2 regions of the Shinella sp. NM-101 genome follow, and region 1 is predicted to be linked to the other one. Evidence: predicted binding sites of a transcription regulator. Region 1 holds the regulator's gene; the other holds the start of a gene.
What was found. Region 1 encodes LexA, which represses DNA repair genes until DNA is damaged. Its sites were predicted from a motif close to TGTTCNNNNTGTGTTCNG; they were not measured.
Positions count from the first base shown of each region.

Region 2: L0976_RS02685 (ribonuclease) is a predicted target of LexA. The motif match lies at 7,610-7,627, and genes of this name have one in related genera.

Region 1 is NZ_JACBFT010000001.1:37,713-49,057, forward strand. Features, by position in the region: gene glmU (bifunctional UDP-N-acetylglucosamine diphosphorylase/glucosamine-1-phosphate N-acetyltransferase GlmU) at 1-1,303, opposite strand, end outside; gene L0976_RS00180 (Na/Pi cotransporter family protein) at 1,384-3,033, opposite strand; gene L0976_RS00185 (peptidylprolyl isomerase) at 3,317-5,212, shown strand; gene trpD (anthranilate phosphoribosyltransferase) at 5,228-6,250, shown strand; gene trpC (indole-3-glycerol phosphate synthase TrpC) at 6,259-7,074, shown strand; gene moaC (cyclic pyranopterin monophosphate synthase MoaC) at 7,074-7,568, shown strand; gene glp (gephyrin-like molybdotransferase Glp) at 7,568-8,791, shown strand; gene lexA (transcriptional repressor LexA) at 8,885-9,610, shown strand; gene L0976_RS00215 (ComEC/Rec2 family competence protein) at 9,591-11,345, opposite strand, start outside.
Region 2 is NZ_JACBFT010000001.1:553,794-565,138, reverse strand. Features, by position in the region: gene L0976_RS02720 (L,D-transpeptidase) at 1-919, opposite strand, end outside; gene L0976_RS02715 (DUF4432 family protein) at 1,140-2,003, shown strand; gene L0976_RS02710 (TIGR01244 family sulfur transferase) at 2,059-2,397, shown strand; gene L0976_RS02705 (thiamine pyrophosphate-binding protein) at 2,563-4,212, opposite strand; gene L0976_RS02700 (CaiB/BaiF CoA-transferase family protein) at 4,209-5,405, opposite strand; gene L0976_RS02695 (DMT family transporter) at 5,570-6,514, opposite strand; gene L0976_RS02690 (alpha/beta hydrolase) at 6,511-7,470, opposite strand; gene L0976_RS02685 (ribonuclease) at 7,643-8,395, shown strand; gene ettA (energy-dependent translational throttle protein EttA) at 8,510-10,159, shown strand; gene L0976_RS02675 (metalloregulator ArsR/SmtB family transcription factor) at 10,771-11,345, shown strand, end outside.

The DNA of each region.
Region 1 (11,345 bases):
TCTCCTGCCGGGCGCGGCCGAAGGCGACGGCATCGTCGGGCACGTCGGCCGTGATCACGCTGCCCGAGGCGATATAGGCGCCGTCGCCGATGGAGACCGGCGCGACCAGCGCCGAATTGGAGCCGATGAAGGCGTCCGCGCCGATGCGCGTGACATGCTTGTTGATGCCGTCATAGTTGCAGGTGATGGTGCCGGCACCGATGTTCGTGCGCGCACCGATGAAGGCATCGCCGATATAGGTCAGATGGTTGACCTTGGCGCCCGCCCCGATCTCCGCCTTCTTCACCTCGCAGAAATTGCCGACCTTCGCGCCCTCGCCGAGATTGGCACCCGGCCGCAGGCGCGCATAGGGGCCGACCTCGGCGCCGGCCGAGACATGCGCACCCTCGACATGCGAGAAGGAATGGATGACGGCGCCGCTCTCGACCGTCACGCCCGGCCCGAAGACGACGTTCGGCTCGATGGTCACGTCGCGGCCGATCTCGGTGTCATAGGCGAGGAACACGGTTTCCGGCGCGATCATCGAAACGCCGTCGAGCATCATCTCGTGCCGGCGGCGCTGCTGCCAGAGCCGTTCGATGACGGCAAGTTCGGCGCGCGTGTTGCAGCCGGTCAGTTCCTCCTCGGGCGCCTCCACGGCGACCGCCCGGCCGCCCGCCGCGCGCACCACCTCGACGATGTCGGTGAGATAATATTCGCCCTTGGCGTTGCTGTTGCCGATCCGGCCGATGAGATCGAGCGCCTTGCGCCCGTCGATGGCCATCAGCCCGCCGTTGCAATAGGTGATGGCGCGCTCGGCCTCGCTGGCATCCTTGTGCTCGCGGATCGCCACAAGCTCGTCGTTCTCGACGATCAGCCGGCCGTAGCCCGTCGGATCGGCCGTTTCGAAGCCGATGACGACGACATCCGCGCCATGGGCAAGCCCGTCCCGCGCGGCGACCAGCGGCGCTTCGGTGATGAGCGGCGTATCGCCGAAGACGACGAGCACGTCGTCATATCCCCTGGCAATCGCTTCACGCGCGGCAAGCACCGCATGGGCCGTGCCGAGCCGTTCGGTCTGGATATGGACGGAACTGCTGACCGCCGCGTTCCGCGCCGCAGCCTCGACCTTCTCCGCGTCGCGGCCGAGCACCAGCGCGATGTCGGAAATGCCGGCCCTGGCGAGGGCGTCGACCACATGGGCGATCATCGGCCGGCCGGCGACCGGGTGCAGCACCTTCGACTGCGAGGACTTCATCCGCGTGCTCTCGCCCGCGGCCAGGATGACGGCCAGGCAGTTGCGCTTCGTCCGGTCTGCGGTCATGGGAATCCCTCGTTCACCCGTCTTCGACGCCGTTCCTTAGCAAAAAGGCGCGGCCGGAGACAAAGGGATTTCTCCGCGCCTCAGTTCGACTTGCTGCGCAGGCGGCTTTCCGTCAGCAGGCCGTTCTCGTCGAGGATCGGATAGGCGACGGACACCAGATGCGCGTTGACGCGCTTGAGGTCGCGCAGCATGTCGAGATGCAGCGAGCTCGTCTGGAGGCTGTCGAGCCGTCCGTCGCGCAGCCGCTCCAGATGCCGCTCGGAAGACTGTTTCTCCATGCGCCGCACATCGACCTTCACCTCCATGAGCTGGCGGGCAAGGCCGGCATCGCGCGTGACGAAGATCGTCTGGGCGATACGCAGGTTCTCGATCGTCAGGTTGAAGAGGTTGTCGAGTTCCTTGTAGCCGTCGTCGGAGAATTTCAGCCCGTTGACGATCTTCTTGCGCACCTGCTCCTGCAGCCCCTTCTCGATGATGTCGCCGACATGCTCGAGATTGATGGCATAGTCGATGATGACGATCGAGCGGGCCGCGCATTCGCCGCTGACGCCCTGGCGGCCGAGGCGGGAGAGATAGATCTTCACCTCCTGCTGCAGGGTGTCGACCTGCCGCTCCAGTTCGCCGATGTCCTTCATGGGCGCAAGGTTGTTGTCGTTGAAGGCGCGCATCGTGCGGATAAGCATGGCCTCGATGAGATCACCGACGCGCAGGACCTCGCGCGTTGCGCCGGACAGCGCGACGACCGGGGTCGAAAGCGCCGAATCGTCGAGATATTTCGGCCCGTTGTCCTCGGGCTTCTCCTCCGGCACGAGCTTTTCCATGAGCCGCGAGAGCGGCCCCGAAAGCGGCCACATGATCAGCGCGACGACGAGGTTGAACGCAAGATGCACGTCGACCGGCAGCTTGGCGGCCGGAACGGGCAGCATGGCGAGGAGGTCCGCGACCTGACCCGCGAAGGGCAGCACCGCAAGGCACCCCACCCCGCGCACGAGGAGGTTGCCGAGCGTCACGCGGCGGGCGGACGCGGCGGCTTTCAGCGTCGCGATGACGGGCGGCACGGCCCCGCCGAGATTGGCGCCGAGCACGAGGATGACCGTCAGCGCCGGCGACAGGATGCCCATCGCCGTCAGCGACAGGATGAGCACGACCACCGCGAGGCTGGAGGAGGAGATGATGGCGAGCACGGTCGAGAAGGCGAGCGCGGCGGGCCACGCGTCGCCCAGGAGCGTCAGGAAGGCGGCGAGCGCCGGCGACTGGCGCATCGGCTCCGTCGCAAGGCCCAGGAGATGCAGCGAAAGCAGCATCAGGCCGATGCCGACGAGCGCCGAGCCGAGGCCCTGCCGGGCGGAGGAGCCGGAGGATTTGTAGAACAGCACGCCCACGAGGATGATGAAGGGCGAGATCGATTCGATGCCGGTCGCCACCAGCCAGGCCGTGACGGCGGTGCCGACATTGGCGCCGAGCAGCACGATCTGCGCCATGCGCGCGCGAACGAGGTTCTTTTCCACGAAGGAGGCGATCATCAGCGCGGTCGCGGTCGAGCTCTGCAGCGCGACGGTGGCGACGAAACCGGCGAAGAAGGAGCGGAACGGACCGCGCGTGCCGAGCGCCAGCCCGGAGCGCAGCTTGACGCCGAAGGCCCGCGTCATGCCGTCCTTCACCAGCGCGAGGCCGAAAAGCAGAAGCGCCACCGCACCGAAAAGGTTGATCATGACGATCGTGGATTCCACGTCTTGCCTCCTCACGGCCCCAAACAACGGTCGGACTCACCGGAACGATCCCGCATCCGAACATGAATTTTCAAATTATGACAGCGGAATTCAGCCGGAATATGCCAATAATTTCAGAAATTTTTCATTTGCCGGCAAAGGAAATCGACGCTTTACGACCGATTTGCGGCAGGCGTGTTTTTTGCCCCGCATCGCGCGCACGCTGCGCACTTCAATTCCCGCGAACTTTCCGTTAAGAGACGATCTCCGGCCGCATGGCCGCCGACATGAGGAAAGTTAGACGATGCTCGATGCCTTGAGAAGCGCCGCCCAGACCTGGGTGGCAAAAGCCCTGCTGATCGTTCTGGTCGGTTCCTTCGCGGTCTGGGGCGTTTCGAGCTCGATCGTCACGGGCGGGTCGAATGCCGTGGTCACCGTCGGCGACGTCAAGGTCTCGCCGACGGACTTCCGCCTCGCCTACGAGCGCCAGGTCGCGACCATGTCGCAGCGCTTCGGCATGCGGCTCAACGCCGAGCAGGCCCGCGCCTTCGGCGTCGAGAACCAGGTCTTCGCAGAACTCGTGGCGGGCGCCGCGCTCGACCAGCTCTCGCGCGACATGAACCTCGGCCTCTCGGAAGGCCGCCTCGCCCGCCTGATCGCCGACGACCCGGCCTTCCGCGGCGTCAACGGCCAGTTCGACCGCACCGCCTTCTCGGCGATCCTGCGCAATGCAGGCCTGCGCGAGAACGACTACATCAACAACCGCAGCCAGGTCGCCATCCGCACCCAGGTCGTGGAAGCCGTTTCCGATGGCTACAAGGCCCCCGACGTGCTGACCGGCGCGCTGCGCCAGTACCGCAACGAGGCGCGCACCATCGATTACCTGTTGCTCAGCAACGCCAATATCGACCCCGTGAAGGCGCCCGGCGACGACGTGCTCGCCCCCTGGTTCGAACAGAACAAGGCGAAGTACCGCGCGCCGGAATACCGCAAGTTCGTCTATGTCTCGCTGGAGCCGAAGGACATCGTCGAGACCGCCGCCATCACCGAGGATGCGCTGAAGGCCGAATATGAGCGGGTCAAGCAGAAGTACAGCACGCCCGCCACGCGCACCATCGAGCAACTGACCTTCAAGGACCGCGCCGCCGCGGACGCCGCTGCCGCCAAGCTCGCCGCCGGCACCGCCACCTTCGACGCGCTGATCGCCGAGGAAGGCAAGACCGCAGCCGACGTCCTGCTCGGCGACTTCACCAGGGACAACGTTCCCGACCGGAAGCTCGCCGATCCCGCCTTCGCCGTTCCCGCCGACGGCGGCACGACCCCGGTCATCGACGGCACCTTCGGCCCGATCATCCTGCGCGTGACGAACATCCGCCCGGAAACGACGAAGACCTACGACGAGGTGAAGGAAGAGCTGCGCAACGAGCTTGCGCTCTCGGAAGCCGCGGAAGGCATCCTCGCCGTGCACGACCGCTTGGAGGACAGCCGCGCCGAAGGCCTCAGCCTTGCCGACGCCGCCGCCAAGAACAACCTGAAGGCCATCACCGTCGAGGCCGCGGACGCCCAGGGCAACGACCCGAAGGGCGAGGAGATCGCCGGCCTCCCGGAAGAAACCGCCCTGCTCGGCGAGGTCTTCAAGACCGATGTCGGCATGGAAACCTCGCCGATCAATGTCGGCCGCGAGGGCTATGCCTGGTACGACGTGCTCGACGTGCTGCCGGAGCGCGACCGCACGCTCGACGAGGTACGCGACCGTGTCGTTGCCGACTGGACCGCTGAACAGCAGCGCCAGACCCTTGCCAGGAAAGCCGAGGAACTGGCCGGGCGCGTGCGCAAGGGCGACGCGCTTTCCGCAATCGCGGACGAGCTGGGCATGGCCGTCGAGAACAAGGCCGGCCTCCACCGCGGCGCGCAGGATCCGGTCCTGAGCCCGGCGGCCGTCGCCGCGGCCTTCGCCGGCCCGCTCGGCCATGTCGCCGCCACGCCCGGCGTCGATGGCGAAGGCCAGATCCTGCTCAAGGTGACCGAGGTGAATGCGGATGCCGCGACCGACGCGCTGTCGAACGACGAGCAGCAGATCCAGGCCGTCGCCCGCACCAGCGGCGACGACATCCTCGACCAGATGGTAAGCGCCCTGCAGACGACCTACGGCGTCTCCATCAACCGGTCGCTCGCCGAGCAGAGCATCGCGCGGCGCTAGGGGGACGCAAACCGCATGTCCGATCTGAAACCCTATATCGCCAAGGTCGCCACCGGCGCGCCGCTCGACCGCGAGGAGGCGCGCGGCGCCTTCGAGATCATCATGTCGGGGGCGGCCACGCCCTCGCAGATCGGCGGCTTCCTGATGGCGCTGCGCGTGCGCGGCGAGACCGTGGACGAGATCTACGGCGCCGTCGGTTCCATGCGCGCCCGCATGCTGCCGGTCACCGTGCCGGCCGATGCCATCGACATCGTCGGCACGGGCGGCGACGGCGCGGGCACCTACAACATCTCGACGCTCGCGGCGATCATCGTCGCGGGTGCCGGCGTGCCCGTCGCCAAGCACGGCAACCGGGCGCTCAGCTCGAAGTCGGGCACGGCCGACGCCCTTTCCTGCCTCGGCGTCAGGCTCGACATCGGCCCGGCGGAGATCGCCCGCTGCGTGCACGATGCCGGGCTCGGCTTCATGTTCGCCCAGCTCCATCATTCGGCGATGAAGCATGTCGGCCCCTCGCGCGTCGAACTCGGCACGCGCACCATCTTCAACCTGCTCGGCCCGCTCTCCAATCCGGGCGGTGTCAAGCGCCAGCTCCTCGGCGTCTTCTCGCCGCAATGGCTGGTGCCGATCGCCGAGGTGATGCGCGATCTCGGCTCGGAAAGCATCTGGGTCGTGCACGGCGAGGGCCTCGACGAGATCACCACGACCGGCACGACGCAGGTCGCGGCCCTGGAGGACGGCAAGATCCGCACCTTCGAGCTGACACCGGCCGATTTCGGCCTGCCGCAGGTCAAGCTCGACGACCTTCGCGGCGGCGACGGCCCGCACAATGCCGCCGCACTGCTGTCCGTGCTCGGCGGCGCGCACATGCCCTACCGGGACATCTCGCTTGCCAATGCCGCCGCCTCGCTCATGGTTGCCGGCAAGGCGCAAACGCTCGCACAGGGCATGAAGCTCGCGACCGAATCCCTCGAAAGCGGCCGCGCCCGCACCGCCCTGGAACGACTTGTCGCGGTTTCCAACGAAGGCCAGGCGGAGTAGGATTGGCCATGACCGACATCCTCAGGAAGATCGAAGCCTACAAGCTGGAAGAGATCGCCGCCGCCAAGGCGCGCGTCGCCCCGGCCGAGCTTCGCGCCCGCATCCGCGATCAGGCGCCGCCGCGCGGCTTCTTTGCAAGCCTCAGGGACCGGAAGGCCGAAGGCCGATTCGGCCTCATCGCCGAGATCAAGAAGGCGAGCCCCTCCCGCGGCCTCATCCGGCCGGATTTCGATCCGCCGGCGCTCGCCAGGGCCTATGAGGCGGGCGGGGCGGCCTGCCTCTCCGTGCTTACCGACACGCCGAGCTTCCAGGGCGCCCCGGAGTTCCTGACGGCCGCGCGCGAAGCCTGCGCCCTGCCCGCGCTGCGCAAGGACTTCATGTTCGACAGCTACCAGGTGCTGGAGGCGCGTGCCTGGGGCGCGGACTGCATCCTCCTCATCATGGCCTCGCTTGGCGACGATGCCGCGAAGATGCTGGAGGACGCCGCCTTCTCGCTCGGCATGGACGTGCTGATCGAGGTGCATGACGAGGCGGAGATGGAACGGGCGCTGAAGCTGAAATCCAAGCTCGTCGGCGTCAACAACCGGAACCTGCGCACCTTCGAGGTGGATCTCGCCGTTTCGGAAAAGCTCGCCGGCATGGTGCCGGAGGACCGGTTGCTCGTCGGCGAAAGCGGCATCTTCACCCATGCCGATTGCATGCGCCTCGGCAAGGTCGGCATTTCCACCTTCCTCGTCGGCGAAAGCCTGATGCGCAAGGACGACGTGACGGCCGCCACGCGCGCGCTGCTGACCGGCGACGCCGGCGTTCTGGCGGCGGAATGATGGCCGGGGAACGCCTTACGCTCACCCATATCGGCGCCTCGGGCGAGGCCAACATGGTGGATGTCGGCGACAAGGCCGAGACGGTGCGCATCGCCGTCGCCGAAGGTTTCATCCGCATGGCGCCGGCCACCCTCGACCTCATCCTCAAGGGCGACGCGAAGAAGGGCGACGTGATCGGCGCGGCGCGCCTTGCCGGCATCATGGCCGCCAAGCAGACGGCGAACCTCATTCCCCTCTGCCACCCGCTGATGCTGACCAAGGTGGCCGTCGACATCCGCGAGGACCACGCGCTGCCGGGCCTGCGCGTCGAGGCCATGGCGAAGCTCACCGGCCGCACCGGCGTCGAGATGGAGGCGCTGACGGCCGTCAGCGTCGCCTGCCTCACCGTCTACGACATGGCCAAGGCCGCCGACCGCGAGATGGAGATCGGCGGCGTGCGCCTGCGCGAGAAATCCGGCGGCCGCTCCGGCGATTACAAGCGCGGAGACGCCTGATGTCCCTCCTGCCCGTCGCGGACGCCCTCGACCGCCTGCTGTCCGCCGCGCAGCCGACAGTGCGGACGGAGACGGTGAGCCTGCGGGACGCCGAGGGCCGCGTGCTCGCCGCAGACCTCGCCGCCCGCCTCACCCAGCCGCCCTTCGACAATTCCGCCATGGACGGCTACGCCGTCCGCCATGCCGACATCGCCGAACTGGGCTCCATCCTCAAGGTCGTCGGCACCTCCTCCGCCGGCCACGCCTTCGAAGGCACCGCAGGTCCTGGCGAGGCCGTGCGCATCTTCACCGGCGCGCCCCTGCCCGCCTTCGCCGATACGGTCCTTCTCCAGGAGGACGCGGAACGGCTGGAGGACGGCCGCATCCGCACCACCTTCCTCACCCCGGAAGGCCGCCACATCCGTCCCCGCGGACAGGATTTCTCCGAAGGCGAGGTCGTGCTGCATGCCGGCGACGTGCTCGATCCCGGCCGCCTGACCGTCGCCGCCGCGATGAACCATGCGGAACTGACCGTCTATGCCCGCCCCCGCATCGCGGTGCTGGCGACAGGCGACGAGCTCGTCCCGCCGGGCACCCGGCCGGGTGCAAGCCAGATCATCGCCTCCAACACCTACGGCGTCTCGGCCATCGCCCGTAAAGCCGGCGCGGAGGTCATCGACCTCGGCATCGTCGAAGACGACAGGCAGGCGATCCTGGAAGCCGTGCGCAAGGCGCTGGTGCTCGACATCGACGTGCTCGTGACGCTCGGCGGCGCCTCCGTCGGCGATTTCGACCTCGTCCAGCCCGTCCTCGGCGAGGCCGGCATGGCGCTCGATTTCTGGCGCATCGCCATGCGGCCCGGAAAGCCGCTGATGGTCGGCCGCCTCGGCGCGATCCAGGTCGTCGGCCTTCCCGGCAATCCCGTCTCGAGCCTCGTCTGCTCGCTGCTCTTCCTGGAACCGCTTGTCCGCCGCCTCGCCCGTCTTCCGGGGAAAAGCCGGCTGCGCAGCGCCGTTGCCGCCGTGCCGGTCCGGGAAAACGATCACCGCCAGGACCATATCCGCGCCCGGATCGACCGCGGACCTGCCGGCGAGCTCCGCGTGACGCCCTTCGACAAGCAGGATTCCTCGATGATGAAGACCTTCGCGCAATCCGAAGGCCTCCTTGTCCGCCTGCCGCATGCGCCGGCCCTTGAGGCGGGCGCGGCCTGCCAAGTCCTGCTCCTGCGCGAACCCGCTGTTTGAGCAGCATTATTGTTTCACCGGCCCCTTGCGGAACACATATGGAACAGATAGTGTCTGTTCTGGATTTGTTTCACGATTCTCGGTGGAGAGACCATGCTGACGCGCAAACAACAGGAACTCCTCCTCTTCATCCATGAGCGCATGAAGGAATCGGGCATTCCGCCGTCCTTCGACGAGATGAAGGACGCCCTGGACCTCGCCTCCAAATCGGGCATCCACCGCCTCATCACGGCGCTGGAGGAACGCGGTTTCATCCGCCGCCTGCCCAACCGGGCGCGCGCGCTGGAGGTCATCAAGCTGCCCGAGGCCTATTCGCCGAGCCTGCAGCCCCGGCGCGGCTTCTCGCCCTCCGTCATCGAAGGCAGCCGCGGCAAGCCGCCCGCGCCGGCCGCCGCCCCGCCGCAGCGCAATGCTGCCCCGGCCGACATGCCCACGTCCGTGTCGGTGCCCGTGATGGGCCGCATCGCCGCCGGCGTGCCGATCTCCGCCATCCAGAACAACACCCATGACATCACCGTGCCGGCCGAGATGATCGGCAACGGCGACCATTATGCGCTGGAAGTCCGGGGGGATTCGATGATCGAGGCCGGCATCCTCGACGGCGATACCGTCATCATCCGCAACACCAGCACCGCCAATCCCGGCGAGATCATCGTCGCGCTCGTCGACGAAGAGGAGGCGACGCTGAAGCGCTTCCGCCGCAAGGGCGCCTCCATCGCACTCGAAGCCGCCAATCCGGCCTACGAGACCCGCATCTTCGGGCCGGATCGCGTCAAGATCCAGGGCAAGCTCGTCGGCCTCATCCGTCGTTATCACTGACCGCCTGTCCGTTATCGAAGCTGCCGGTCCGCCAGTCGTAGGTGCGGTGCCTCGACCAGGGGCGATCGAGCGTTTCGACGGAAGACGTGAATTCCGCCTCGGGAAGGCTGGCTGCGGCTGCCGCAGCCGGCCGGATTTCCAGCGCGCCCGTTCGCCGCAGATGCCGCGCGGTCACCAGCCGGGCGCCGGAGCGGCAGGCATCCAGCCGCAGGGCAAAGGGCACGACGACGAGATCCGCCCCGTCGCAGGCCGTGCCGAGGAAGGCGGTGTCCTCCAGCGTGACGATCCGCCAGCCGCTCGGCGAGACGGCGGCGCAGAAGGCTTTCGTTTCGCAGACGAAGCCGGGGCCTTTTCCCGCCGCATCGAGAGCCGCGGTGAGGGCATCCCTCGCCTTCTGCCGATCCGCCTTGCGCCGCGGTCGCTTTCCTTCTGGCGCTCCCGCCGGCTTTTCCCCGGCATCCTCCAGCGTCAGGCCCGCCGTCTTGCGCATGTCCGGTTTGACGAGTTCGCCGAGCCGGAGCGCCCGGCGCCATTGATCGTAGACGAAACCCGGCGGCCGGGCTCGGTTCGTCGCCACCCTGGCGCCATCGAGAACGGCGACGAGGCGGCCGTCCTCCGACACCAGCACCTCGGGACGCGGACGCCCGTCGGGCCAGCATGCAATGCCGATGCCCAGCACGACCAGCAAGGTGCCCGCGTGACGCAGCCTGGTGCGTAGGATGCAGAGCAGGCCGCCGCCGACGCCGATCAGCAGGAAGGCGAGCGGCGGAATGCGGCCGATGACGATCTCGCCCTTCCAACTGGCGACCCAGTTCGACATCGCGATCATCCAATCGATCCCCTTGCCCATGATGACGAAGGGAATGGCGTCGAGACCGAAGGGCATGAGCAGCACCGCCATCAGCCCGAACGGCATGACGATGGCGCTGATGACCGGCATGGCCAGGAGGTTCCCGGCAAGCCCGTAGGCGGGAATGCGATGGAAATGGCCGACCGAATAGATGAGCGTGGAAAGGCTGCCGATCAGCGAGGAGAGAAGCAGTCCGCCGAAGAAGCGGCCCGCCGAGCCGCCGATGAGCTGGAACCGCCCGCCCCGGCTTTCGCGGCGAACCGGACGCTCGCGCCAGGCCGCATAGCCGGCGACGAGGCCGAGCGTCGCCGCGTAGGACATCTGGAAGCCGGGATTGGTGACGGCCGAGGGCGTGACGATGAGGATGAGGATCGCCGAGATCGCCACGTTGCGCAGGCTGATCGCCGAACGGCCGAACATCACCGCGACGAGCATGACGCAGATCATGATCCATGAGCGCACGGCCGAGATCGCCCCGCCCGAGACGAGGATGTAGAGCGTCACCATGACGAGCGCCCCGGCTGCTGCGATCTTCTTGGTGGGATAGCGTTCGGCAAAGCCGGGGATCAGCGCCATCAGCCCGCGCGCGCCGACGAGGAAGGTCCCGGCGGCCAGCACCATGTTGAGCCCGGAAATGGCGAGCACATGGGTCAGCCCCGCCTGCCGCAGCGCCTCCACCGTCTCCGCGCTGATCGCCCGCTGCTCCGCCGTCACGAGCGCCGCGGCGATCGCCCCCGCGTCCCCGCCGATGCGGCCGCGTATATGCTCGGTCAGGCTGTTGCGCCATGTCGCGATCTCGCGCCGGACCCGACCCTCCAGTCCGGTTTCGGTGCCCGCCATGGCGGTCGGAGCCCTGTAGAAATAGCCGACGGCGCCGGTTCCCGC
Region 2 (11,345 bases), 520 kb from region 1:
CGTCCATGTGGAACTTCTCGGCCAGCATCTCGGTGGTCGAGGTGAAGGACATGTGCGGCAGCGCGGCCTTCTGGGCGTAGTCTTCCGGGATCGCGGCGACGTACGGGCCGGCCGCGTCGGCGGCGGTGATCTCGTAGGTGGTGAAGGCCATGCCGCCGGAAAGGCGCAGGCGCTCCAGGATGTCCTCGGCATTGTTCGGGTCGAGCGTCTCGCCCGTCGCGTTCTGCCATGCCTCGATGGCCTTGGTGACGTTGGAGCCCTTCCTGCCGTCGATCACGCCCGGCGAGAAGCCTTCGCGGTCGAGGAACACCTGCAGCGCCGTGACCTCGGCGGAGGACATCTTGCCGAGCGCCTTCGCCTGCTCGAATTTCGGGCCGGGCACGAACTCGGCGTTCGGGTCGATGGTCTCGGGAAGCGAGGCGGTGTCGGTGGAGCCGTCGGAGAAATCGGGCAGGGGCTGCGACGAGCCGAAATCGGCATCCGGCAGGGCCTGCCGCTCGACATTGCCCGGCAACCCCTCGCGCATTTCCGGCACGGAGCTCGTCGTCAGGCCGCTGTCGTAGTCCGAATCCGGGGCCGGCGGAAAATAGTCCGGGCTCGTCTCGGAGTAGCCTCGCACCGGGCGATAGCGGTCGCGCCGCGGGCTCTCGGTGTCTCCGCGACCGTAATAGCGCTCGGCCGGTATGGCCGTGGCGACGATGTCGCCCCAGGAATCGACCAGCACCCGGCGGCCGCGGCTGTCGCGCGCCCAGCGCACGCTGCCGTCGTTGGGAATGTAGTCGAGAATGTCGCCTTCCGGCGAGACGAGGACCGTATCGCGGGAGATCTGGTGCTGCTGGGCGTGGGCAGGCAGGGCGGCGAATCCGAGGACGGATGCTGCTGCGAGGAGCGAAATGCTTGTTTTGAATATCGAATTCACGGCTGTTGACCTGCCAGGTTGCATATGTCGCGCGGACGGAACACTTCAATTCGGACCTTAATATGGAAAAACTGAATCGATGGTGAACGTAAGGTCAACGCTCATGGCAAAAACTTGTGATCGGGCGTGCAGGTTCCGTGAAAAGATGCGGCATCCGGTGGCGCGGCCCCGGGTTTGATCCTAGCATTGCGTCCTTCGATCCCTTCCGCCGGAGCCCCGGATGACCCTTGCCCTCAGCGCAGACACGCCCGACCATTCCTTCCGTCTCGACCTGACGCCGCAATCCGCGCTCGATGTCGCGGGCGCCGTCTTCCACGGCGTCGACATCGCACCGGGATCGGCCATTCCGTCCGACGGCGATCCGCGCATCGACAGGGCGCTGCCGGGATTTCTCTTCACCTGCGGGCCCGATCACATCCGCCACCCGGTGCCGGTGGAGGGGGCGGCGGACGGGCGGCGCTATCCGCTGCACGGCTCGCTCTCCTCCCATCCGGCGTGCAACATCCTGATCGAGGAGGACGAGGGCGAGGTGGTCTGCGAGGCGCGCGTTTCCGTTTCGCTGGCGCATGGCGGCTCGGCCGATCTTGCGCGGCGCTGGCGGGCCGACCGGCGGACGGGGCATATCACGCTCGACGATCTGGTCACCAATATCGGCGAGGAGCCCTGGCCGCCCTTCGCCATGTATCACATCAATTTCGGCACCGGCCTTTTCGACGAGGCCACGCGGCTGACCGGCGCCATGCTGCCCGGCGGCAGCCTGCCCTGGCGCTTCGGCGAGGGTGACATGACGATCTTCTGCGTGCCGGCGGCCAAAACGGCCGCGCACGGCTGGGCGGAGATCGCCGTCGGGCCGATCACCGCCCTCGGCGGGCGCAGCGTGCATATCCGCTTCCGCACGGATACGCTGCCCTATCTCCAGGTCTGGCGGAACCAGTCGCCGGGCTGCGCCGTGCTCGGCATCGAGCCGGTCTCCCACCGGCTCGCCCCGCGCGAGGAGCTGATCGCTTGCGGCGAGGCGCCCGATTTCCCGCCGGGCGGAAGCGTCGGCTACGGGCTTTCCTTCGAGGTGCGGCAGCACGATTGACGCCCCCGCGGCGCGGGCTTAAACGGTAGCCACCTGTTTCGGAAAGGACATGTCCATGGATATCCGCGAGATCAACGACGAGTATTCCGTCTCCGGCCAGATCACCGTCGAGGACCTCGACGCGATCGCCGCCATGGGCTTCAAGTCCATCGTATGCCATCGCCCGGACCACGAGGAGGCCGGCCAGCCGGAATTCTCCACCATTGCCGCCCGCGCGAAGGAACTGGGCATCGAGACGGCCCATGTGCCGGTCGGCCCGATGGGCGTGACGGCGGAGGCGGTGACCGGCATGGTCGACGCGCTCGACGAACTGCCGCGCCCGATGCTCGGCTACTGCCGCTCCGGCATGCGCTCGATGAAGACCTACGAGCAGACGCGGCACATTCGCGGGTAAGAGGCGCAGAGGTTTCGCCAGCGTCGTTCGTTGGGAGCCTCGCTTCACCCACCGTCGTCATCCTCGGCCTTGTGCCGAGGATCTGCCCACACATCGAATGATCGAAACATTGCAGATGCTCGGGACAGGCCCGAGGTGTGGTGAAGGGCTTTCCAGCCCCAAGCCTTACTTCCCCTCACGAATATCCGACAGCGTGCGCATCGGCGTGATCGCCTCGGGATCAAGCTTCACCTCGATGATCGCCGGCTTGCCGCTGGCGCGGGCGCGCAGGAAGGCGGCGGCGAAATCCTCCGTCTTCTCCACCGTCTCGCCATGGCCGCCATAGGCGACGGCAAGCGCCGCGAAATCCGGGTTGGTGAGGCCGGTGGCGCTGACGCGGCCGGGATATTCCCGCTCCTGGTGCATGCGGATCGTGCCGTAGATGCCGTTGTTGACGACGACGGTGATGATCGGCAGCTTGTAGCGCACGGCGGTCGCGAATTCCTGGCCGTGCATCATGAAGCAGCCGTCGCCGGCAAAGCAGATGACCTCGCGCTCCGGAAAGAGCTGCTTGGCCGCGACCGCGGCCGGCAGGCCGTAGCCCATCGAGCCGGAGGTCGGGGCGGCCTGCGTGCCGAAGCGGCGGAAGCGATGGAAGCGGTGCACCCAGGTGGCGTAGTTGCCGGCGCCGTTGGTGAAGATCGTGTCGTCGGCGGTGTTCTCCTCCAGCCAGGACATGATCGGCCCCATCTGCACGTCGCCCGGGCCGGCCGTCGGCGGCGTCGACCATTTCAGGTAGCTCTCATGCATGGCGGCGGTGCGGGCGGCCCAGCGCGGTGCTGTCTTCGGCGCAAGGCCGTCGAGGGCGGCGACGAAATCCTCCGGCGCGGCGCAGATGGCGAGGTCCGGGCGGTAGACGCGGCCGAGCTCGGAGGGATCGGGATAGACGTGCACCAGCTTCTGCTGCGGGTAGGGGCTCTGCAGCAGGCTGTAGGTCGCGGACGGCATTTCGGAATAGCGGCCGCCGAGCAGCAGCACGAGGTCGGCCTCGCGGATTTCCTTGCCCAGCGCCGGGTTGATGCCGATGCCGGAATCGCCGGTATAGTTCGGATGCTGGTGGTCGAACAGCATCTGGCGGCGGAACGAGCAGGAGACCGGCAGCGACCAGCGCTCGGCAAAGGCCGTGAAGGCTGCGACGCTCCCGTCCGACCAGCGCGTGCCGCCGAGGATGACGAGAGGGCGTTCGGCCTGTTCGAGGAGGCCGACGAGTTCTTCCACCTGCCTGCGGCCGGGATGGGCCTCCACCGGCGTATAGGCTTTCGCCTCGACCGCCTCGACCGCGTCCGTCAGCATGTCCTCCGGCAGGGCCAGCACGACCGGGCCGGGGCGGCCGGAGGTGGCGACGGCAAAGGCGCGGGTGACGAATTCGGGAATGCGGCGGGCGTCGTCGATCTCGGCCACCCATTTGGCGACCTCGGTGAAGGCGCGGCGGTATTCCACTTCCTGGAACGCCTCGCGCTCGCGCGCGTCGCGCTGCACCTGGCCGATGAAGAGGATCATCGGGATCGAATCCTGCCGTGCGATGTGCAGGCCCGCCGAGGCGTTCGTGGCGCCGGGGCCGCGCGTGACCATGCAGATGCCGGGCTGGCCGGTAAGCCGGCCCCAGCAATCGGCCATCATCGCCGCGCCGCCTTCCTGGCGGCAGACGAGCACGTCGATGTCGGTGTCGTGCAGCGCGTCGAGCACCGCGAGATAGCTTTCGCCCGGCACGCAGGCGATGCGCCTGACGCCGTTGGCTACGAGGGCGTCGACGATGAGCTGGCCGCCGGTCTTCATGCGCTTTTCTTTCCTGCTTCGAGGGATTGCAGCTCCGCCATCACGGCGTCGGTGTGTTCGCCGAGCCGCGGGCTCGGGCGGTCGTAGACGAGGGGGGTGCCGGAGAAGACGATGGGCGTGCGCACGCCGGGAATGAGGTTGCCGTCGGCATCCGGCAGGTCGACGCGCAGGCCCCTGGCCTTGACCTGCGGATCGTCGAAGGTCTCGGCGATGGAGTTGATCGGCCCGGCCGGGACGCCCTCGCGCTCGCAGGCCGCCAGCAGCTCCGCCTTGGGAATTGCCGCCGTTGCGCCGGTTACGCGGCGGCGCACCTCCTCGCGGTTGGCGACGCGGGCGCGGTTGGTGGCGAAGTGCTCGTCGTCCGCGACGCCGTCGAGTTTCAGGATGCCGCAGAGCTTGCGGAACTGGCCGTCATTGCCGACGGCGAGGATGATGTGTCCATCGGACGTCGGCACGACCTCGTAGGGCGAGATGTTGGGATGCGCGTTGCCGAGCCGCACCGGCGCCTTGCCGGAGGCGAGGAAGTTCATGTTCTGGTTCGCCATGACGGCAGACTGCACGTCGAGCAGCGCCATGTCGACATGCTGGCCCCTCCCGGTCTTCATGACGTGGATAAGCGCGGCCTGGATGGCGGCGACGGCATAGATGCCCGTGAAGATGTCGGCGATGGCGACGCCCGCCTTCATCGGCTCGCCGTCCGGTGCGCCCGTCACGGACATGAAGCCGGACATGCCCTGCACGATATAGTCGTAGCCGGCGCGGGCGGCATAGGGGCCGTCCTGGCCGAAGCCTGTGATGGAGCAATAGACGAGCTTGGGGTGCGTTGCCGCAAGGCTCTCGTAGTCGAGACCGTATTTGGTGAGGCCGCCGACCTTGAAGTTCTCGATCACCACGTCGGCCGTCGCGATGAGGCGGTGGACGGTCTTGCGCCCTTCCTCCGTCTTGAGATCGACGGCGATGGAGCGCTTTCCCCGGTTGGTGGAGTGATAGTAGGCGGCCGAGAGGTTCTCGCCGTCCTTGCCCGTGACGAAGGGCGGGCCCCAGGCACGCGTATCGTCGCCGCCGTCGGGATTTTCGATCTTGATGACGTCGGCGCCGAGGTCCGCCAGCATCTGGCCGGCCCAGGGACCGGCGAGAACCCGCGCCAGCTCGATGACCCTTATGCCGGCAAGCGGCAGGTTCGACTTTTCCATCGTGCACTCCCTTCCCGGCACGCATGCAAGGGTGCCCGCCGGGCTTTTTCCCATTTTGCCTTGGATAACAAAAAGCCGGAAGGCAGGATAGCGGCGGGCGCGGGTGACATCATGACGGGTTCGACTGACTTGATGCCTGCCATGCGCGCCGGCTTTTCCTTTCGTCAGATCGGCGTGGAGACGGTGGGGATCGTCGCCGTCTTGTTGAGCCGGCGCTCGCGCCAGATGACGTAGAGGCCGGAACCGATGATGATGGCGATGCCGAGCCATTTCACCGCGTCCGGCAGATGGCCGAAGACCCACCAGCCGAGGATCGTCGCCGAGACGATCTCCAGATATTGCAGCGGCGCGAGCGTGGAGGCGGGCGCGGCGCGATAGGCATAGACGCCGAGCACGCCGGCAATGGTGGCGGCAACGGCGGCGCCCGCGATATAGAACGTATGCTTCATGTCGGGCAGGACCGGCGTGAGCATGGCGATGCCCGCCTTGCCGCCGACGACGAGCAGCAGGCCGGCAAAGAGGGCGCCCCATAACCCGGCATAGAACTGCATCGACCACGGGTCCTCCTTCTGCGCGACGAGCCGGGTCAGAAGGAAAAAGAGCGCGAGCGAGAAGGCGGCGACGACAGGCAGGAGGGCGATGAGGCCAACCTCCTGCAGGCTCGGCTGGATGACGAGCAGCGAGCCGAGGAAACCGACGGCGCAGGCCGTATAGCGCCGCCAGCCGATCGTCTCCTTGAGGAAGATGGAGCCGAGGATGGTGAGGATGATCGGCTCGACGAAGAAGATGGCGATGGCGTCCGCCACCTCCATCACCGCCAGCGGCGTGACGAAGCTGATCATGGTGATGGCCATCAGCAGGCCGCGGGCGGCGTGCAGGCCCATCTTGCTCCAACTCACGTCGAACAGCGAGCCGCGCATCAGGCAGATGGGACCCAGCACCGTCATCTGGAAGAGCAGGCGCACGAAGGTGATCTCCGTCGCCGGCACGGCGGTGACGGCGAGCTTGGCGAAGATGTCGATGATCGGCGAGACGAGCACCGAGAGCACCATGAGGAGGAGCCCGAGGCTCACCTCGTTGCGCAGCGGCGTTGCGGCGGTCGTGGTCATGCTTTTTCCGGCAGCCGGCGCCTTTCCTCGACAACCCGGCGACACCAGCCGGCAAAGGCGTCGATGGCGGGATCGCGCAGCGCCGGGCTTTCGTTCAGCGTCTCGTGACGCATGCCGCGATAGACGATCGCGGTGACGTCCTCAAGCCGCGATTTCTTGAGCCGTCCGGCAAAGGCGCGCGTTGCCCGGCCGTAATCGGTCGCGGGATCCTCGTCGCCGCCGGCAAGGTGAATGGGAAGCGTCTTCGGCAGGCGCGCCAGTCCCTCGGACGAGGCCCCGGAGAAGGTGATGGCGAAGATGTCGATCCAGAGCGAGACGTTGGCGTCGAAGCCGCAGAGCGGGTCGGCGACATAGGCGTCGACCTCGCCCGCCTCGTGCGACAGCCAGTCGAATGCCGTCCGCCGGCCGGGGATGGACCTGCCCCAGGCGCCGAAGGTGAGCCTCGGCAGGAGGGCGCTCGGCACGTCCGATCCCTTCAGCATGCGCTCGGCCGCCAGGACCACCTGCGCCAGCCGCCCGGCAGGCCCCGGTTCGAGGTTCGAATTCCAGACGGCGAGCGCATCGATGTCGGCGGGGTGCGCCTCGGCGAAGGCGAGCGCCAGGAGGCCGCCCATCGAATGGCCGAAGAGCACGACCGGCAGGCCGGGATGCCGGTCGACCGCATGCGTACGCACGGCGTGCATGTCCGTGAGGACGGGGGCGATGCCGTTCCGCGGCGCGAACTGGCCGCGCGGCGCATCCGGGGCGGTGGTGAAGCCGTGGCCGCGATGGTCGTTGGCATAGACATGGAAGCCTTCCGACGCCATGCGGGCGGCGAAGGGCGCGTAGCGCGCGCTGTGCTCGGCAAGGCCGTGACTGAGAAGGAGGATGCCGCGCGCTTCGCCGCGCGCCGGCGCGTGCCGGACCGCCAGCGCCGCCCCGCTCGGGCTTTTCAGCGTCTGCGCTTGTGAAAACACGGCTCTCCTCCCGTTTGCAAGAGGTCAACGCGATTTGCCATGCAAAGACAATGGGATGCGGCGTGTATTTTTGCATTTGCACCCGTATTTCGCGATTTTCATGATTCATGGTTGCGTTTTATGGATTTTTGGTTGTATATGATCTTGTTTTGTTCTCTTTCGGGAGCCCGTCATGAAGACGAAAACCGCCTCGCTTTCCCAGGTCGCATCTGCCTTTCTCATTGCGTGTGTCTCCTTTTTCCTGGCGTGCGGCCTCGCCGCCGCCCAGTCGGCGCCCGAGGGTGGCGGGGGAAAAGAGGTGCTCTCCGTCGGCTGGCAATCCGGCTATTGCGCCGCGCGACCGAAGAGCCGGGGCTGCACGGATTTCTCCGCCACGTCCGCGGCCGCGCAGCGGTTCTCGCTCAACAGCCGTTTCCTGATACGCCGGAGCTATTGCGGCATAGAGGACGGCGTCAGGCAGCAGGCCCGCAAGGGCAAGTGGACGGACCTGCCCGAGATCACGCTCGCTTCGGGCACGCGGGAGCGCCTGCTTGCGGCCATGCCCGCCGCCCGCGTCGGAATGGACCGACAGCAGTGGCTGAGAAGCGGCAGTTGCGTCACCACCTCGGCGGAAGCCTATTACAGCCGCTCGCTGGATCTGCTCGACCAGTTCAACGCGTCGCCGGTGCCGTCGCTCTTCGCCGGCAAGGCCGGCGGGGCGATAACGCTCGCCGAAGTCCGCGCCGCCTTCGACAAGGCCTTCGGCCCCGGTGCCGGCGAGCGCGTGCGGCTTACCTGCCGCAAGGCGGGGGACAGGACCGTCGTCATCGGCCTCACCATCGGCCTTGCCGCCGGCGAGGGCCCGCTTTCGCAACTCATCGGCGGCGCGTCCCCGACGAAATCGCGGTGCACCGAGGGGTTCACGGGGGCAGGGCAGGCGGGATAGCGGTTACGGGGCGGGCTTTCCGCCGGTGTCGGGTCCCGCGGCTTTCGCAGATTGCCGCGGGCGGAGAATTCGCCTACATAGCGGGCAAATTTGTCCGATCCGGAGCGCGTTTTCATGGCACGTCAGTTCATCTATCACATGTCTGGGCTCAACAAGGCCTATGGCAACAAGAAGATCCTCGAGAACATCCACCTGTCCTTCTACCCGGATGCCAAGATCGGCATCCTCGGCCCGAACGGCGCGGGCAAGTCGACCGTGCTGCGCATCATGGCCGGGCTCGACAAGGAGTTCACGGGCGAGGCGTGGCTGGCCGAAGGCGCGACGCTCGGCTACCTGCCGCAGGAGCCGCAGCTCGATGCCTCGAAGACCGTGCTGGAGAACGTCATGGAGGGCGTCGCCCCCAAGAAGGCGATCCTCGACCGCTACAACGAACTGATGATGAACTATTCCGACGAGACGGCGGACGAGGGCGCGAAGCTCCAGGACATCATCGACAGCCAGAACCTCTGGGACCTCGACAGCCAGGTCGAGATGGCGATGGACGCGCTGCGCTGCCCGCCGGGCGATTCGGGCGTGGAAAGCCTGTCGGGCGGTGAAAAGCGCCGCGTGGCGCTCTGCAAGCTGCTGCTTGCCCAGCCGGACCTGCTGCTGCTCGACGAACCGACCAACCATCTCGACGCCGAGACGATCGCCTGGCTCGAAAAGCACCTGCGCGAATATCCGGGCTCCGTGCTGATGATCACCCACGACCGCTACTTCCTCGACAACGTCACGGGCTGGATCCTCGAGCTCGACCGCGGCCGCGGCATTCCCTACGAGGGCAACTATTCCGCCTACCTCCAGGCCAAGGCCAAGCGCATGGCGCAGGAGGAGCGCGAGGAGGGCAGCCGCCAGAAGGCGCTGTCGCGCGAGCAGGAATGGATCGCCTCCTCGCCGAAGGCCCGCCAGGCCAAGTCCAAGGCGCGTATCAGGGCCTATGACGAACTGGTCAAGGCCGCCGCGGACCGCCGCCCCGGCGACGCGCAGATCGTCATCCCGGTCGGCGAGCGCCTCGGCAACACGGTCATCGAGGCGGAAAACCTCACCAAGGCCTATGGCGACCGCGTGCTCATCGAGAACCTCACCTTCAAGCTGCCACCCGGCGGCATCGTCGGCGTCATCGGCCCGAACGGCGCCGGCAAGACGACGTTGTTCCGCATGATCACCGGCCAGGAAAAGCCGGATTCCGGCTCGATCACCGTCGGCGAGACGGTCGATCTCGGCTATGTCGACCAGAGCCGCGACGCGCTCGACGGCAACAAGACCGTCTGGGAGGAGATCTCCGGCGGCAGCGACGTGCTCAAGCTCGGCAAGCACGAGGTCAACAGCCGCGCCTATTGCGGCGCCTTCAACTTCAAGGGCGGCGACCAGCAGCAGAAGGTCGGCACGCTCTCGGGCGGCCAGCGCAACCGCGTGCACCTCGCCAAGATGCTGAAGGGCGGCTACAACGTCCTCCTGCTCGACGAACCGACCAACGACCTCGACACGGAAACGCTGGCCGCACTCGAGGACGCGCTGGAAAACTTCGCCGGCTGCGCCGTCATCATCTCGCACGACCGCATGTTCCTCGACCGCCTCGCCACCCACATCCTCTCCTTCGAGGGCGACAGCCATGTGGAATGGTTCGAGGGCAACTTCGAGGACTACGAGCAGGACAAGATCCGCCGCCTCGGCGCCGATTCGGTCAACCCGAAGCGCGTGACCTACAAGCGCCTGACCCGCTGAGCGGGGCGGTATCGCGGAACAAGGCGTGCGGGCCCCCTTGGCGGGCGATGCCCCTCATCCGCCTGCCGGCACCGTCTCCCCACAGGCGGGGAGACGGGACAAGCCGGGCCGGTTTCCCCACAGCGCCGTTGCTGGTGGAGAGCGCGGCCTTGCCTCCTCTTGGAACCTGGAATTTGCTCCCCGGGCCGGCCGGTCGGGGGAGATTGGCGACCAAGCCCGACAATTCCGAGAGCTTGAAGCTCGTGGGAGAGCGTGGGACAGGATTGCCAGGATGTCCCAGGCCCGTGCGGTCGCTTGGGCCAGGCTCCGGCCGGGGACCAGGCCCGCTATGCGCAAGAATGGGCCAGCGAAGTTCTCGACAAACGCCTCGTTCCAAAGCCCCTTGCCGTCGTGCAATTCAAGATAGTCGCCCTCCCCGCAGGCAGGGAGAAGGCCGCGGCAGGGGGATGAGGGCCCCCGCCCTGCAATGTCTTTCAACGCTCGTAGGAAAACCCCGGTTCGCCGGGGTTTTTCTTTGGGCCTGTTGATGGGAAGATCGGCGACACGGATTGGCTCTTGCGCAATGCGGGTTAATCACATAAACATATCTTTATGTCTTGATTGGAAACGTCATGGGCGACACGCAGAAACTCGGACTGGACGACATCGTGGAGATCCTGAAGGCGGCGGGCGAGCCGACGCGCCTTCGCCTTCTTGCGCTGCTGTCGCACGGCGACCTGACGGTGACGGACCTTACCGACATTCTCGGCCAGTCGCAGCCGCGCATCTCGCGCCACCTGAAGCTTCTTGCCGAGGCCGCGCTCGTCGATCGCTACCAGGAAGGCGCCTGGGCGTTCTTCCGGCTGAGCCAGGCAGGGGAGGCCGTCTCGCTTGCCCGCCGGCTTCTCGACGCCACCGATCCCGCGGACGCGGTCTTCGCCCGCGACGACGAGCGGCTGCGGGCACTGAAAAAGGTCCGCTCCGACAAGGCGCAGGCCTATTTCAGCCGCAACGCGGCCGAATGGGACGCGGTACGGCGCCTGCATGTCAGCGAGGCGGAAGTCGAGGCGATGCTTGCCGAGATGATCGGCACGGAGCCGGTCGACGCCTTCCTCGACCTCGGCACCGGCACGGGGCGCATCCTGCAACTCTTCGAAGGGCTGTACCGGCGCGGCGTCGGCGTCGACGCCAGCCGCGACATGCTGGC